Regions from separate parts of the Aeromonas sp. 160P genome, predicted to be linked through region 3. Evidence: predicted binding sites of a transcription regulator. Region 3 holds the regulator's gene; each other region holds the start of a gene.
The links. Region 3 encodes sigma-54, which starts transcription at its own class of promoters, with help from an activator protein. Its sites were predicted from a motif close to TGGCACNGTTTTNGCTT; they were not measured.

Region 1 (5,453 bases), 3.6 Mb from region 3:
AGCTGCGGATCCGTACCTTGGCATTCTTGACCAGGGTATCGAGCTGCTCGGTCAAGCGGATATCCCGCTGGCCAACCCCGGCCGTATCGATGAGCACCAGACGCCGATGACGGAACTGATAGAGTGCGGTAGCCAGCTCTTCGGCATCACGCACCTGCCGCACCGGGCAACCCATGATCCGACCATAGGTCTGCAACTGTTCATGGGCACCGATCCGGTAGTTGTCGGTGGTGATCAGCGCCACCTGCTCGGCGCCATACTTCATGGCAAAACGTGCCGCCAGCTTGGCGATGGTGGTGGTCTTGCCTACCCCGGTCGGGCCTAGCAGCGCCACCGCCCCCCCCTGACGTAAAATCTCGTCTTCACTGATCTTGAGCTGACCCGTCAATACCTCTGCCAGCTGTGCCATGGCCTGGTGGATGGACATATCCTCGGGGATAAGCCCCGCCAGTTGATCGGCAAACGCATCATCAAAGCCCATCTTCTTGAGTTCTTTGATCAGCAATGCCCGCATTGGCTCACGGCGCTCTACCTCTTGCCACATCAGCCCGGAAATCTGGTGTTCCAGCAACTTTCGGATGCTGGCCATCTCCTTGCGCATCCCTTCCATCTCTTGTTCGCGAGGTGCTGGCTGCGCGGGCCGCCCCAGCGTTGCAGCCCGGGCTTTTGGCTTGGCGGGCTCAGGGGCTGCGCCCCACTGCCCCTGTTCGGCCAATGTTCTGGGCGCGGTATTGGCTGCCGCCAGGCCAGCTGACTGAGTGCTGCTCATGGCGGCAGCGTTGCCCGGCTTGAGCTTTTGCTGGCGAGCCAGCAATGCGGCCAGGGTATCGGCATAATGTTCGTTCTGCTCCTTCGCCTGAGTCGGTTCAGGGCGAGTCATCTGCCGTCCGGCAGACGAAATATTGACGCTCTCGTCATTCAGTTGACGGCGAACCGGCGCATCTTTAGGCCCCGGGACCTGGGATTGATAATCGACTGCGGCGACTATCTCGACCCCACCGGTGACCTTCTTGTTGGACATGATCACCGCATCTGGCCCGAGAGTCTCCTTGACCTCGGCCAGAGCCGTTCGCATGTCCTTGGCAAAAAACCGCTTAATCTTCACCCGTCATCTCCGCTAACTAGTTCTGCCCTACTGCGCTGACGATGCGAATCTGCTTGTCGTCGGGCACTTCCTGATAAGACAGAACGCGCAATCCAGGAATGGCATTCTTGACAAATTTCGCCAAGGTATTACGCAAGATCCCCGATGTCAGAAGCACGGCTGGCTGGCCTTCCAGTTCTTGTCGTTGCGTGGCTTCCACCAGTGATCGCTGCATCCGCTCGGCCAGGCCAGGTTCAATACCGGCACCATCACCGCCACCTGCCTGCAGAGATTGATGCAATATACGTTCCAATTCCGGCGCCAAGGTAATCACCGGCAACTCGGGATCAGGGCCGGCAATCTCCTGCACAATCAGGCGGCGCAGGGCAATCCGGCAGGCCGCTGTAAGCACTTCCGGATCCGGGCTGCGCGGCGCGTATTCAACCAGGGTCTGCAGGATAGTGCGCATATCGCGGATTGGCACGCCTTCATTGAGCAAATTCTGCAATACCTTCACAAGGTTACCCATGCTAATCACTTCCGGCACCAACCCTTCCACCAGCTTGCTCTGGTGTTTGCCAATCATATCGAGCAGCTGTTGTACCTCATCATGACCCAGCAACAAAGCCGCATGGTTGGTGAGGATCTGGCTCATATGGGTTGCCACTACAGTGGCAGTATCCACGACTGTATAACCCAGTGTCTGTGCCTGGGACACCTGATCTTTGGCAACCCAGACCGCTTCCAGTCCAAAGGCGGGATCCTTGGTGGCAATCCCCTGCAGCTGACCAAACACCTGACCCGGATTGATAGCCATCTCTTTGTCATGGTAAACATTGGCCTCGCCGGTGCTGACCCCCATCAAGGTGATGCGGTACTGGTTAGGCGCCAGATCCAGGTTGTCGCGAATATGCACGGCCGGCACCAGAAATCCCAACTCTTGCGAGAGCTTCTTGCGCACCCCTTTGATCCGGTTGAGCAATTCCCCACCCTGGTTGCGATCCACCAGCGGGATCAGCTGATAACCCACTTCAAGGCCAATGATATCGACCGGCATCACATCGTCCCAGCTCAGCTCTTTCTGCTCATGAGGCTGTTCGTTGGTAGCAGGCATCAGCTCACCCTTGGCGACTTTGGCCGCTGCCAGCTTCTCGCGGCGCAACAACCACCAGGCGCCTGCTGCAGATACCGCCCCCAACCCCAAAAATGCCAAGTGAGGCATACCCGGCACCAGACCCATCATCAGCAGAATGCCGGCAGAGATAATCAGTGCTTTGGGATTGTCAAACAACTGACCCAGCACCGCAGTGCCCATATCCTGATCGGTATTTTGCCGGGTCACTATGATGGCGGCGGCGATAGAGAGCAACAGCGAGGGGATCTGCGCCACCAGGCCATCACCGATGGCCAGCAAGGTGTAAATCTCTGCCGATTCCGCGAAGGTCAGCTGGTGCTGCATCATCCCGATGATGAAGCCGCCGATGATGTTGATAAAGAGGATCATGATGCCCGCGATGACATCCCCTTTGACAAACTTGGAGGCACCATCCATCGAGCCGTAGAAGTCGGCCTCCTGCGTGACCTCTTGCCGACGCTTCCTGGCTTCTTCCTGATTGATGAGCCCGGCGTTCAAGTCGGCATCGATGGCCATCTGCTTGCCCGGCATCGCATCCAGGGTGAACCGGGCGCTCACCTCCGCGATCCGCCCCGCACCCTTGGTAATGACCACAAAGTTGATGATGATCAGGATGGTAAAGACGATGATACCGACCGCATAGTTACCACCGATCACCACCTTACCGAACGCCTCGATCACATGGCCCGCCGCCGCGGTGCCATTATGACCTTCCAGCAACACCACCCGGGTTGACGCAACGTTAAGCGCCAACCGCAGCAGGGTGGCGAGCAGTAACACGGTGGGAAAGGCGGCAAATTCGAGGGGACGGCGGGTGTAAACGGCGACCAGCAACACCACAATGGAGAGCGCAATGTTGAACGAGAAGAGCACATCCAGCATCAAAGGTGGAATGGGCAACACCACCATACCCAAGGCGGCCAGTACCAGTAACGGAGTACCGAACCCGGTGGTCAGTAACCCTCTGTACTCTTTCAAGCGGCCCAAAGATGCCTTGAATTCCATCGTCTTTCTCAATTTCAACGTGCTGGTGTCAGATTAATGCAAGCATCAAGCCAAAACACCAAGCCATTGAAGTTAAATGATTTTATTATTATTGCGTCAGAACTTTGTCATTTTCGGTATTCGGTCGGGATGGGGAGGTCTTTGGCCAGCGTCTGAGGACGGCGTCCCTGACCACGGCGGAATTTTTTCAGTTGGAAGACATAGGCAAGCACTTGGGCAACCGCCGCAAACAGCCCTTCCGGGATCTCGTGGCCAATCTCGGTGGAATGATAAATAGCCCGGGTCAACTCAGGTGAGGGCATAATCGGGATCTCGTATTCCCTGGCTATCTCCCTGATCTTCATTGCGATTTCATCAGTGCCCTTGGCCACTACCTTGGGTGCGGCTCCGGGTTTGCCTGCATCATACTTGAGCGCCACCGAGTAGTGGGTCGGGTTGGTGATCACCACATCGGCCTTGGGCACATCCCCCATCATCCGGCGCATCGCCATCTGCATCTGCAACTGGCGGATCTTGCTCTTTACCTCGGGCTTGCCTTCGCTGTCCTTGAACTCGTCCTTCACCTCCTGCTTGGTCATCTTGAGTTGACGCATGTGGTTCCACTGCTGGAACGGCACATCGATGGCAACAATCGGAAGCAGGGCACAACAGAGGATGATCAACATCCAGAGAAACAGCTCAAGGGCGTCTATGATGCCGCCGGGGAATCCCTCCATGGAGAGGTTAAGCAGGTGATTGAACTGGCTGGAGAGCATCCACCAGGCAAACAGGGTAATAAACACCACCTTGGCGATGGACTTGACCAGCTCAATCAGCGACTGCACCCCGAACATCCGTTTCAAGCCACTGAGCGGGCTCAGTTTGCTCCATTTTGGCAGCATAGCTTCTGTCGAAAAATTCATCCCTCCCATCAGGGTGTTACCGATAAAGGCGGCAACGGCCACCAGGGCGAACAACAGCCCCAGCGGAAGGACCAATTCCGCCAGAAGCGCGGGCACCATGGCGATCATGGCGTTGGGATCAAACGCCTGCTCCCGATCCAGGGTAAAGCCCATGGTGACGACTTTGATCATTGCGGTCGCCAGCGAGCCCTTGAGCATCAGCAGGCCGAATACTGCTGACAGCAGGACGCTGGCGGTGCCCAGCTCCTTTGAACGTGCAATCTGCCCTTTATCACGGGCCTGTTGCAGTCGTTTGCCCGTGGGTTGTTCGGTACGTTCCTGATCGGTATCAGCCATGGGCACCACCAAAGCATTGGGTGTTGATCAGCTCGCAGCTGACCTCTTGTACCCGCTCCCACATCATGTCGAAATGGCCGAGGAAACCACCAATGGTGAGCCAGAGGATCAATAGACCCGACATCATGCTGACCGCAAAACCGATGCTGAAGATGTTGAGTTGCGGCGCGGCCCGAGTCATGACGCCAAAAGCAAAGTTGATCAGCAGCAGCGCAACGATGGCGGAGAGCGACATCACCAGCGATGCCTGATACATCACCCCGAGAAAACCGATCAGGGTGCGGATGGCTGGCAGAGACAGCCCACTGTCCGATACTGGTAACGTCTCAAAACTGAGGATCACCAGCCGCAGCATGATCAGATGACCATCCAGCGCCAGAAACACCAGGGTTGCCAACATCAGATAGAACTGACCCACCACGGGGGCCGACTGGCCATTCATCGGGTCCACCAGAGTGGCAAAACCCAGACTGGTCTGCATGGCAATGACCTGACCGGCCATCACGAAGCTCTCCATCAGAAACTGGGTCATCAGGCCGAGGGCAATACCGATCAGCAACTGCTGGCCCAATACCAGAAAGCTGCCGGCAGAGAAAAGTTCGATGGGGGGCATTTTCGGCAACAGCGGGACAATCAGAAAAGTGATGGCAAGGGCCAGCCCCATCCGTACTCGCGCAGGGGCGAGGCGGCTGCCAAATACCGCCATCACCATCAGCAGACTACTTACTCGTGCCAGCGGCCAGAGAATGGAAGACAACCACTCCATGATCAGAGCGGTTGTATAGGTCATCCCACCACCTCGGGGATTTGGTTCACCATCAACACGAAGAACTCCATCAGACTCTGTAAGCCCCAGTGAGCACCCGCTCCCAGCGCAAACAGGGTCACGATAAGACGGGGCAGAAAACTCAGGGTCTGTTCGTTGATGGAGGTGGCCGCCTGGAAGATGGCGACCACTAGCCCGATGGCAAGACTGGGCAGGATCACGGCA
Region 2 (5,453 bases), 2.0 Mb from region 3:
AAGGCGATAGCCAAGTTTGGCAAGCAGTGGACGGCGCCAGGCAAACTGGTGAGCAATGGTGCTTACCGGTTAGTAGACTGGGTACCCCATGAGCGGCTTGAAGCAGAGCGTAATATCCAATACTGGGACGATCTCCATACCCGGATTGCCCGGGTCACCTATCTGCCTATCGCCTCGCAGCATGCAGAACGGCTGCGCTATGAGGCCGGAGAAATACAGCTCACCAACAAGGTGTCTCTCGGCTATTACCAGAAGATGAAGCGCGAATCCCCGGAGCGGCTGTGGGGCTTGCCGCTGTTTGGTACCTATCTCTACGCCTTCAATCTGAAACGTCCCGAACTGCAGGATGTGCGGGTGCGTCAGGCGCTCTCCATGGCGGTTGATCGGCAGCAGCTTATTGGAGCGGTGAGCGGGCAGGATGAGCCGGCGGCATGGTCGCTGTTGCCGGAGATGCCGGGTTATCCCCAGGTGGTATTGCCTGTTGCGCTGGAGGATATGCCGACTCGGCAGGCCAAAGCGGCAGCACTGCTGTCAGCGGCCGGGTATAACAGCGCGAATCCACTCAAGCTGAGCATTACCTACAACACCGCCGAGACCCACAAGCAGATGGCGCTGGCTATCGCGGCCATGTGGCAGAAGCTGGGGGTGCAGGTCACCCTCAACCATCTGGAGTGGGGGGGCTATCAGATGGCCAAGGATAGTGGTGATTTCCAGATAGCCAGAAGCTTCCTGTTCGGCGATTACGTGGAGCCGTCAGCCATGCTGGGGAGTTTCCGTTGTCAGGATCTGCGCAACGAGAGTGGCTACTGCAATGCCGATTTTGATCTGTTGCTGGAGCAGGCTGGCAACACGCTGGACAGCGCGAGTCGAGTCGAACTCTATCGACATGCCGAGCAGTTGCTGCTTGAGGAGGCGCCGATCCTTCCCGTGTATCATTACAATCAGATGAGGCTGGTCGATCCCACCCTGCGTGGGCTGCCCAGCGAGAGTTTGAGAGGGACGATTGCCACCAAGGATCTCTATTTCAGCCAGCAGTGAGGAGCATTTCATGAAACTTGCTATTATTTCCGATATCCACGGCAGCATCATTGCGCTGGAGCGGGTGCTGACCCTGCTTGAGCCATGGCAGCCCGATCACTACCTGCTGCTCGGTGATCTGCTCAATCATGGGCCGCGCAACCCTCTGCCTGACGGGTATAACCCGCCAGCCGTGGCCGATCGGCTCAACGAGTTGGCCTCGCAGATCATCGCTGTGCGTGGCAACTGTGATTCTGAAGTGGATCAGATGTTATTGCGTTTCCCCATCACCGCCCCCTACAACCAGCTGCTGGTCGATGAACGGCGCTGGTTTGTCAGCCATGGCCATCTTTATCATCCTGACGAGGTACAACTGCCGCCAGGCAGTCTGTTCCTGAGCGGCCATACCCATGTGCCGGTATTGGAATGGCAGGGGGAGCGAGTATTGATGAATCCGGGCTCAATCTGTTTTCCGCGCGGTGAATTGCCTGCCAGTTACGGTAGCTATGAGGCCGGGGTGCTGCGAGTGAATGCTTGTGAGGATGGACGAGAGTTGCTGCGACTGGCGCTATAAAAAACGGACAGAAAAAATGCAAGGCCTGATAAGAGATGTCAGGCCTTGATACCGTAGGAGCGGGTGCCAGAGCGCGTGTTGCCTTTGGCGTCATAGGTCAGGCTGTTGCGATCGCGCAGCTGACTCAGAAAGGTTGCCAGACGACGGTTGGAGACGATGCTCAATTCAAGCAGCCGACCGTTGATATCATTTTGTGCCTGGCAGGCATCCAGTTTTGCACTCAGCCGTGCCATCTCATCGGGATAGGCTGCCAGCTGTAGTGCCAGTTCCGGCATCTCTGCCAGCGTCTTGTCCAGGGTTTCTATCGCAGCAAGCAACTGCTGTTTGCGCTCGGTCAGTGCAGGCAGGGCCAGTGCCTGATGCTGCTCGAGCAAGCGGAACTCCTCTTCCAGAATGCCTTGCATCTGGGTGAGATAATCATCTTGGGTGTGCAGTAACGAAGGTAAGTCCATCATCTAAGAACTTTGTCCAGATTAGCTTCGAAACTGAACATCTTCTTGGCTACTGCATCGCTATTGACCTGATATTCGCCACTTGCGACGGCTTTTTTCAGCTGTTCGACCTTGCTTTCATTACCGGTAGACGCGGTATTGAGGGTCTGTTGCATCTTTTGCAATTGTTGCGCCTCACTGGTCAAGGAGACTGAGTCCAGCTTGACAGTAGCCGCTTTGTTTTCGGGCGATGAGGTGACTGACTTGCTGCCTGTCCCCTGGCTGTTACCGGTATTTTGCAACCGATTGTTCGCCAAGTTGTTGATATTGTTGATGGCCATTTTAGTTACCTTCGTCTGCTTTAAGGTTTGCTTACCTGTTTATCGGTGCAGCAGGTCAGAACTTTAGAAAAATTATCGAACATCTGGCATTAGAAAGTGATCGATACAGCACCTACACCACTTACTTTACCCTCAACAGTTTTGCCGGATCGAATATTGACGAGTTTGATGATCTCTCCGAAGCTGCCATCTTGCAAGGCTCGGGCCATGGTTTTGATCTGGAAGTTGTTGTTTTCTGCTGTCAGGGTGACTTGATCCCCTTTGCATACCACACACACCTGGCTCAAACGGATGGGCTGCCCCGGTTTGATTTCGCGTTTGCTACGTACCCCTATGAGTGGGGTGGGGTCGGTCAGATAGTCGCCACGGATCAGGGTTTGATCCTGATAGGCAAGTATAAGTTGCGGCTCGGTCAGCAGATCCCCTTTGGCAATAGGGTTGGCGACGGTGACATAGGGTTTTTGAATGCTAACCCGTACAGGCAAATAGACATCCCAAGGTTTGTCTTCTTCACACTTAAGGTAAACAGTTGTATTTCGACGAATTTCCATTTTAGCGGGTAAGCTGATGGTTAATCGGTCTTCGCAGCGGGTCAGTGGGAGCCGTTCATCCAGCGTTGCCGAGGTGACATCAGCCCTGGCATCCAAGGGCACTTCTAGCTGGCCATAAACGAACTCTTGCGCTTTTTCTTGCAGATAGGTGGTGACGTCCGAGGCATAGCTGGAAGAGATGCTACCTAAAAAGAGGCTGATGAGTAAAAGACGGTTAATCATTTTCGCTCGTTGGTCGATAAGTTGTTCACGCATATCACCATATTTAACTATGATTGCTTCAGAATCTGTTTGTGGTCACATCGATAGTCTGATGCAATCCATTACACATGCATGATTAATGCCAAGCGTCTTTTAGGGAGTGTTTATGGCCAGTATCCTGGACTCGGTCAACCAACGTACCCAGCTAGTGGGGCAAAACCGGCTGGAGTTATTGTTATTTCGTCTCAATGGACGTCAAAGATTTGGCATTAACGTATTTAAAGTACGTGAGGTGTTGCAATGTCCGCATTTGACCGTGATGCCCAAGTTGAACTCCTGCATTCGCGGGGTTGCCCATATTCGTGGCCAGACTATTTCTGTCATCGACCTCAGCATGGCGGTGGGTAAGCGTCCGATTGAAGATTTGAGCAAGTGCTTCATCATTATCTCCGAGTACAACCGATCTGTTCAGGGTTTTCTGGTGCACTCGGTCGAGCGCATCATCAATATGAACTGGGAATCCATCTTGCCGCCTCCTAAGGGGGCTGGCCGTATCAACTACATGACCGCAGTCACTGAGGTCGATGGTGAGCTGGTAGAGATCCTGGACGTTGAGCGGATCCTCAACGAAATTTCTCCGGTATCTACTGAAGTAAGCCAAGAGTTGGTGGAAGCCAGTTCCGATCATCCGACGTTGGGGCGCCCTGTGCTGGTTGCAGATGACTCGTCTGTCGCGCGTAAACAGGTGCAACGTGCACTTGCAGCGATTGGGGTTGAGTGTGTGCTGGCAAAAGATGGCCGAGAAGCGTTAAACATGCTGCTGGAAATGGCCAAGAATGGTCCTATCAAGGATCAGATTGCGCTGGTGATTTCAGATATCGAAATGCCGGAAATGGATGGCTATACCTTTACTGCCGAGATCCGGAATAATCCAAATCTTAAGGATTTGCATGTTATTCTGCATACATCCCTCAGTGGGGTATTTAACCAGGCAATGGTGCAGAAAGTCGGTGCGAACAACTTCATCGCCAAGTTTCAACCGGATGAGTTGGCCAAAGCCGTACAAAACGCACTCTAATAAAGAAGAATCGCTGCATGAAGACACTTTCGGACGACTTATACAAACAGTTCAGCAACTTTCTGGCGGTACAGAGCGGGATTGTGCTGGGTGATAACAAACAGTATCTGGTGAAGAGCCGTCTTTCACCGTTGATGGCGCAGTTTGGCATCGAGAGTTTGTCTGATCTGGTCACTCGTGCAATGAGTGTACGAGAGCGTGACCTGAAAATGGCGGTGGTTGATGCCATGACCACCAACGAGACCCTTTGGTTTCGTGATACCTATCCGTTTCAGTTACTGACCGATAAAATTTTCCCAGAGTTGGGAAAAAGTGGTCGTCCCATCAAGATCTGGTCTGCTGCGTCATCATCCGGGCAGGAGCCCTACTCAATTGCCATGACAGCCATTGAGCAACAGATGAAAAAACCCGGCACCTTGCCTGGTGGCGTGCAGATTGTGGGAACGGATATTTCGACAACTATGTTGAACCAGTGCAAGGAGGGTGTCTATGACAGCCTGGCCTTGGCTCGGGGGTTGTCACCAGAGCGCAAAAAAATGTTTTTTGAGCCCTATGGTGATAGCAAGATGCGCGTAGTTGAGCGAGTCAGAAAATTGACCACTTTCCGGCCAATAAATCTGCTGGAAAGTTACAGCTTGCTCGGAAAATTTGACATTATTTTTTGTCGTAATGTGCTTATCTACTTTGCTCCGGATGTGAAGTCGAAGATCCTCAACCAGTTTGCCAGCAGCCTTAACCCTGGTGGTTATCTGATGCTGGGCGCGTCAGAATCATTGGCCGGCCTGACCGACAGATTCGAGATGATCCGTTGTAATCCTGGGATCGTTTATAAGGTCAAATAGGCTCGGTAACCGCGCAATCTGAGGGTTGTATCGACTCTTACTGTGATACCCGAGGGAAGCATTCTGCTTCCCTCTTTCTTTATGTTTGACTTCAAAATCACGTCGATACAGGTGGAAAAATAGGATCGGCTCTCCCCGTTATGGGCAGGATCCTGTGATCTTTTTGCTATGTCAGGTGCCGCTATTTCGAACCACGCTGCCGTGTACTCTCTTCTGGCATACCTCTTGCAATACAAATACCAAGCAGGAGGTGTGCTATGGCTCTTTCATTTGACAAGGTATTTGGTGTGCATCAACACACGATCAGCGTTCGCGCCAAGCGTGCTGAGGTGCTTGCAAGCAATATTGCCAATGCTGATACCCCGGGGTTCAAAGCCAGGGATATCAATTTTGCTCAGGCGCTGCAGGATGCCCAACA
Region 3 (5,453 bases):
AGACCCAAGGGGTTGGCCTAAAAGGCCATCTGGACCGCAAATATTTTGAGTTACTGGATCAAGGTCATGCCATTTATTTCAATGAAAAACGCTAATCTGGCCCTCGCAGCCCTGCTGTTGTGTGGTGCTGTGACCGCCAAAGAGTCCGATTTTGCCGAGAAGGTCTATGTCGATGCCGTCAAGCAGGTGGCCGAGATGCAGGATAATCGCATCACCTTTGAACAGAATGTCATCATCACTCAGGGCACCATCAAGATCCATGCCGACAAGGTGGTGGTGACCCGTTCCGGCGAGAAAGGGGCCGAGGTGATGACTGCCTACGGCAAGCCAGCGACCTTCTTCCAGATCATGGATAACGGCAAGCCGGTCAATGCTCATGGCAATAGCATTCGTTACGAGCTGAAAAACCGGCTGGTCACCATTACCGGCAACGGTCAGCTCAAGCAGGAAGATAGTCTGGTCACTGGCGACCTGATCCGTTATGACATCGACAAACAGAAGATGACTGCCGAGAGCAAGAACCCGACCCAGCGGGTCAGGACCGAGTTCCTGCCGGATCAGGTAGAGAACTTCGACAAACCCGCCGACCAGAAGAAGCAGGGAAAATAAGCCATGGCAGTGTTAAAAGCAGTTGGGCTGCAAAAAAGCTACAAACGTCGCATGGTGGTCAGCGACGTTAGCCTGGAAGTGGGCACTGGCCAGATTGTCGGCCTGCTGGGCCCCAACGGGGCGGGCAAGACCACCTCCTTCTACATGATCGTGGGACTGGTGCAACGGGATGCCGGTCTCATCACCATTGATGATCAGGATATCAGCCTGCAGCCGATGCATGTGCGGGCTCGCAATGGCATCGGCTACCTGCCGCAGGAGGCCTCTATTTTCCGCCGGCTGTCGGTATTCGACAACCTGATGGGGGTGATGCAGACCCGCAAAGGGCTGAGCCGCGAAGAGCGGGAAGACAAGGTTCAGCAACTGCTGGAAGAGTTCAACATCACCCACATTCGCGATAACCTGGGCCAAAGCCTCTCCGGCGGTGAGCGCCGTCGGGTCGAGATCGCCCGCGCGCTGGCGGCCGAGCCGCGTTTTATTCTGCTGGATGAACCCTTTGCCGGGGTCGACCCGATTTCTGTGATAGACATCAAGAAGATCATTCAGCATCTGAAAGATAGAGGCCTTGGCGTCTTGATTACCGACCACAACGTCAGAGAGACTCTGGACGTATGTGAGAAGGCCTATATCGTCAGCCACGGCAAGATGATTGCCGAAGGTGCACCGGCAGACATCCTTGCCGATGAACAGGTCAAGCGCGTCTATTTGGGCGATCAATTCAGTCTATAGTAAGGGGGCATGCCTTCATTCTCTTTGACGAATGCCTCGCTGAACATAAGGATATCCCGACGTAGATGAAGCCGACATTACAGTTGCGTCTCGGTCAGTCCCTGACCATGACGCCGCAATTACAACAAGCGATTCGTCTGCTCCAGCTCTCCACTTTGGAACTTCAGCAGGAAATTCAGCAAGCGCTCGAGAATAACCCCCTGCTGGAGCAGGAAGAGAGTGAGGTACAAGAGACCAGTCCGGAAGAGCCTGTTGACGCCAGCCGGCTGGATTCAAGCGATGCCATGGCGCAGGAGCAGATGCCGGACGAGTTGCCGGTAGATACCACTTGGGATGAAGTCTACTCTGCCGGGACCGCCCAGAGCGCTGGCCCTATCCACGATGGGGAAGATAGCGTTTATCAGGGGGAGACCACCGAAAACCTGCAGGATTATCTGTTGTGGCAGATGCGGCTGACCCCGTTCAGCGATGTGGATGCCGCCATCGCCCTCGCTATCATTGATGCTATCGACGAATCCGGCTATCTGACCGTTGAGCTGGAGGATATCCTGCAAGCGGTCAGTAGCGATGCGCTGGAGGTCGAGCTTGATGAGGTCGAAGCTGTGCTCAAGCGGGTGCAGCATTTCGATCCGGTCGGCATCGCTGCCCGTTCGGTACAGGAGTGTTTGTTGATCCAGCTGGGGCAGTATGACCCGCAGACCCCCTGGCTCAATGAGGCCAAGGAGGTGATCCTCGAACATATGGATCTGCTCGGTAATCGTGACTACCGAACCCTGGCGCGCAAGACCAAACTCAAAGAGAGCGACCTCAAGTTGGTGCTGGATCTGATCCAGCTGCTGGAGCCGCGCCCCGGCAATGGCATCATCCAGAGTGACTCCCAATATGTGATCCCCGATGTCTCTGTGGTCAAGAAGGGTAGCAAGTGGGTCGTTGAGCTCAATCCTGATTCTTCCCCGCGAATCCGGGTCAACGAGACCTATGCTGCCATGGCCCGCAATGCGCGCAGTGGCACGGATACCCAATTTATTCGCTCCCATCTGCAGGAAGCCAAATGGTTCATCAAGAGCCTCGAGAGTCGCAATGATACCCTGCTGAAAGTAGCCTGTTGTATTGTCGAGCAACAACAGGGCTTTTTCGAGTATGGTGAAGAGGCGATGAAGCCGATGGTGCTCAACGACATCGCCGAAGCGGTGGAGATGCATGAATCGACCATTTCCCGGGTGACGACCCAGAAATACATGCATACCCCAAGGGGCATATTTGAACTGAAGTTTTTTTTCTCCAGCCATGTGAACACCGAAGGAGGAGGAGAGTGCTCATCGACCGCAATTCGCGCGCTCATCAAGAAGCTGGTCACGGCAGAGAATCCTGCCAAGCCGTTAAGTGATAGCAAGATCGCGGATTTGCTGGCCGAACAGGGTATTATGGTGGCGAGACGCACGATCGCTAAGTATCGCGAATCCTTGTTTATCGCACCTTCCAATCAGCGTAAACGCCTGGTTTAGGCAAAACAAAAGGATGATGTTATGCAAATTAACCTGACCGGACACCATGTCGAGATCACCGAAGCTCTGCGTGAATACGTGAGTAACAAATTTGCCAAACTCGAGCGTCACTTTGACCACATTAATAACGTGCATGTGGTGCTTAGTGTGGAAAAACTGAACCAGATAGCGGAAGCTAAATTGCATGTCAGTGGCGGCGAAGTGTTTGCTACCTCTGAGCATGCTGATATGTATGCTGCGATAGACACCTTGCTCGACAAGCTGGACAGGCAGATCATCAAGCACAAAGATAAGTTAAATAAAAAATAACTATGCAACTTGAACATATATTGAGTCGGGACTGCACCAAAAGTGCAGTCCCTTGTACCAGCAAGAAACGCGCCCTCGAAATCATCAGCGAGTTGGCCGCCGAACGCCTTGGCACCTCCCGTCAGGCGCTGTTCGAATGCTTGCTGGCCCGCGAAAAAATGGGCAGTACCGGGATCGGTGCCGGTATTGCGATTCCCCACGGTCGTATTGATGATGCGTTCCCGCCAACCGCGATTTTGATGACCTTTGCTGATCCCATCCCTTTTGATGCCATCGACAACCAACCGGTCGACCTGTTGTTTGCCTTGCTGGTACCGGAAAGCGAGTGCAAGCAGCATCTCAAGACCCTTTCCCTGATGGCCTCCAAGCTGGGTGACAAGGCGGTCTGTCGCCAATTGCGTCAGGCAACCAGCGATGAAGAGCTCTATCAGATCATGACCTCGGCCTGATACTCAGGCTTGGAATGAACCACCTGTTTTGGCGTGAGGGAACAAGATGCAGTTAATCGTGGTAAGTGGGCGTTCGGGCTCCGGTAAAACGGTAGCCCTGCGTGTGCTGGAAGATCTGGGTTACTACTGTGTGGATAACCTGCCGGTTAACTTGCTGCCCCAGCTGATTGTCTCGGTCGAAAGCCAGTATGACAAGCTGGCGGTCAGCATCGACGTGCGCAACCTGCCGAGCGATCCGGATAAGCTGGAAAACCTGTTGGCGCAGGTGCGCAATGAAGGGCGAGTCACGTTCTCCAGCTTCTTCTTTGATGCCGACAACGGCACCTTGCTCAAGCGTTATGGCGAGAGCCGCCGCTTGCACCCCCTGTCGCGTAACAAACTGTCGCTGGATGAGGCGATCCGTGAAGAGACCAATTTGCTGGCGCCCATCTCCTCGACAGCGGATCTGCGGATCGACACCACCACCCTCAGCATTCATGACCTGAGTGAGCTCATCAAAACCCGGGTGCTCGGCAAGAAAGAGAACGAGCTGGTGCTGGTATTCGAGTCGTTCGGTTTCAAGTACGGCATTCCCAAGGACGCGGATTTCGTGTTCGATGCCCGTTTCTTGCCCAATCCGCATTGGGTCCCCGAGCTCAAGCCGTTTACTGGCAAGGATGAGCCGGTCGCCAACTACCTCTCTGCACAGGCCGATGTGATGCTGTTTACCCAGCAGATCGAGCATATGCTGGTGACCTGGTTGCCCCATCTGGAGCGTAACAATCGCAGCTATGTGACGGTTGGCATCGGTTGTACCGGTGGTCAGCACCGCTCGGTCTTTATCGCCGAACGGCTGGCCAGCGCCTTCCGTTTGCTCGGCAAGAACGTGCAGATCCGGCACCGTACTCTCGACAAGAGTGCCCCCCAATCCTGATGGACCAATAGGACGACCCGATGACTGTTTCCGCCTCGGTTGAAGTGAAAAACAAGCTGGGCATTCACGCCAGACCAGCCATGATGCTGTTTGAGCTGGTGCAGGGTTTCGATGCCCACGTGCTGCTGCGCAATGAAGATGGTGTGGAGGCCGATGCTGACAGCATCATCGGCCTGCTGATGCTGGATTCTGCCCAAGGGCGGCAGGTGGAGGTACAGGTTGAGGGCCCCGAAGAGGAGGAAGCCCTGGCTGCGGTGGTGGAGCTGTTTACCTCCGGCTTTAACGAGGAGTAATCCCTTCCCGTTCCGTATTATGAGCCAGTACGAGCCAGCGCTTTGAAGCTGGCAAAGTCCCGACAAGCCAGCAGATTTTTGCTGGCTTTTTCGTTCATCAGTGCCAGAAACAGGTCGTAGAGACCCATAGCTTCTTCGTAGTCGGCCTTGCTGATGGCCAGCACGAAAATAAGCGTCGCGATTTCACCATTGCCCCAGTCGATACCCTGCGGTGCCAGCACGGTGTAAACCAGAGTACGGCGTGCCAGCAGACCGAGGGAGTGGGGCAGTGCGATACCCTCTCCCAGCATGGTGGAGACGATGCTCTCCCGCTCCTGCAGCGAAGCGCGGAAATCTTGCTCGACCAGCCCTTCATGTTCCAGCTGATCGCAAACCCGGGCAAAAAGCTGGCGTTGGCTGAGTGGTTCATTCACCACCATGAAGTGGTCGGCATCAAAATATTTGTCGAGCATATAGGGGCGGGTACGGTCGATCAGCACCAGTTTGCCGAGTTGCTCCAGTTGGTATTGGGTCGGGAAGGGATCGACCTGTACCACGGGAGCACTCTTCTCATTTACCTTGATGGTGCTGATGACAAAGTCTTGCTCGATCTGCACCAACCCTTCGTAATCCCGGACCGACTCCAGCGTGGTCAGTTGCAGCTGGG

Region 1: the regulator sigma-54 is predicted to act here: its motif matches at 3,261-3,277, upstream of flhA (flagellar biosynthesis protein FlhA).
Region 2: the regulator sigma-54 is predicted to act here: its motif matches at 3,244-3,260, upstream of flgA (flagellar basal body P-ring formation chaperone FlgA).

What each region holds. Positions count from the first base shown of each region.
Region 1 covers NZ_JBUXKV010000001.1:3,935,894-3,941,346, forward strand. The annotation lists gene flhF (flagellar biosynthesis protein FlhF) at 1-1,105, opposite strand, end outside; gene flhA (flagellar biosynthesis protein FlhA) at 1,122-3,224, opposite strand; gene flhB (flagellar biosynthesis protein FlhB) at 3,332-4,462, opposite strand; gene fliR (flagellar biosynthetic protein FliR) at 4,455-5,252, opposite strand; gene fliQ (flagellar biosynthesis protein FliQ) at 5,249-5,453, opposite strand, start outside.
Region 2 covers NZ_JBUXKV010000001.1:2,361,777-2,367,229, forward strand. The annotation lists gene ACY8FN_RS11225 (peptide ABC transporter substrate-binding protein) at 1-1,038, shown strand, start outside; gene yfcE (phosphodiesterase) at 1,049-1,591, shown strand; gene ACY8FN_RS11235 (flagella synthesis protein FlgN) at 1,630-2,046, opposite strand; gene flgM (flagellar biosynthesis anti-sigma factor FlgM) at 2,043-2,363, opposite strand; gene flgA (flagellar basal body P-ring formation chaperone FlgA) at 2,453-3,136, opposite strand; gene ACY8FN_RS11250 (chemotaxis protein CheV) at 3,282-4,193, shown strand; gene ACY8FN_RS11255 (CheR family methyltransferase) at 4,211-5,035, shown strand; gene flgB (flagellar basal body rod protein FlgB) at 5,293-5,453, shown strand, end outside.
Region 3 covers NZ_JBUXKV010000001.1:344,190-349,642, reverse strand. The annotation lists gene lptC (LPS export ABC transporter periplasmic protein LptC) at 1-95, shown strand, start outside; gene lptA (lipopolysaccharide transport periplasmic protein LptA) at 82-609, shown strand; gene lptB (LPS export ABC transporter ATP-binding protein) at 613-1,338, shown strand; gene ACY8FN_RS01655 (RNA polymerase factor sigma-54) at 1,404-2,843, shown strand; gene hpf (ribosome hibernation promoting factor) at 2,865-3,152, shown strand; gene ptsN (PTS IIA-like nitrogen regulatory protein PtsN) at 3,155-3,601, shown strand; gene rapZ (RNase adapter RapZ) at 3,648-4,514, shown strand; gene npr (PTS phosphocarrier protein NPr) at 4,535-4,807, shown strand; gene ACY8FN_RS01630 (BglG family transcription antiterminator) at 4,825-5,453, opposite strand, start outside.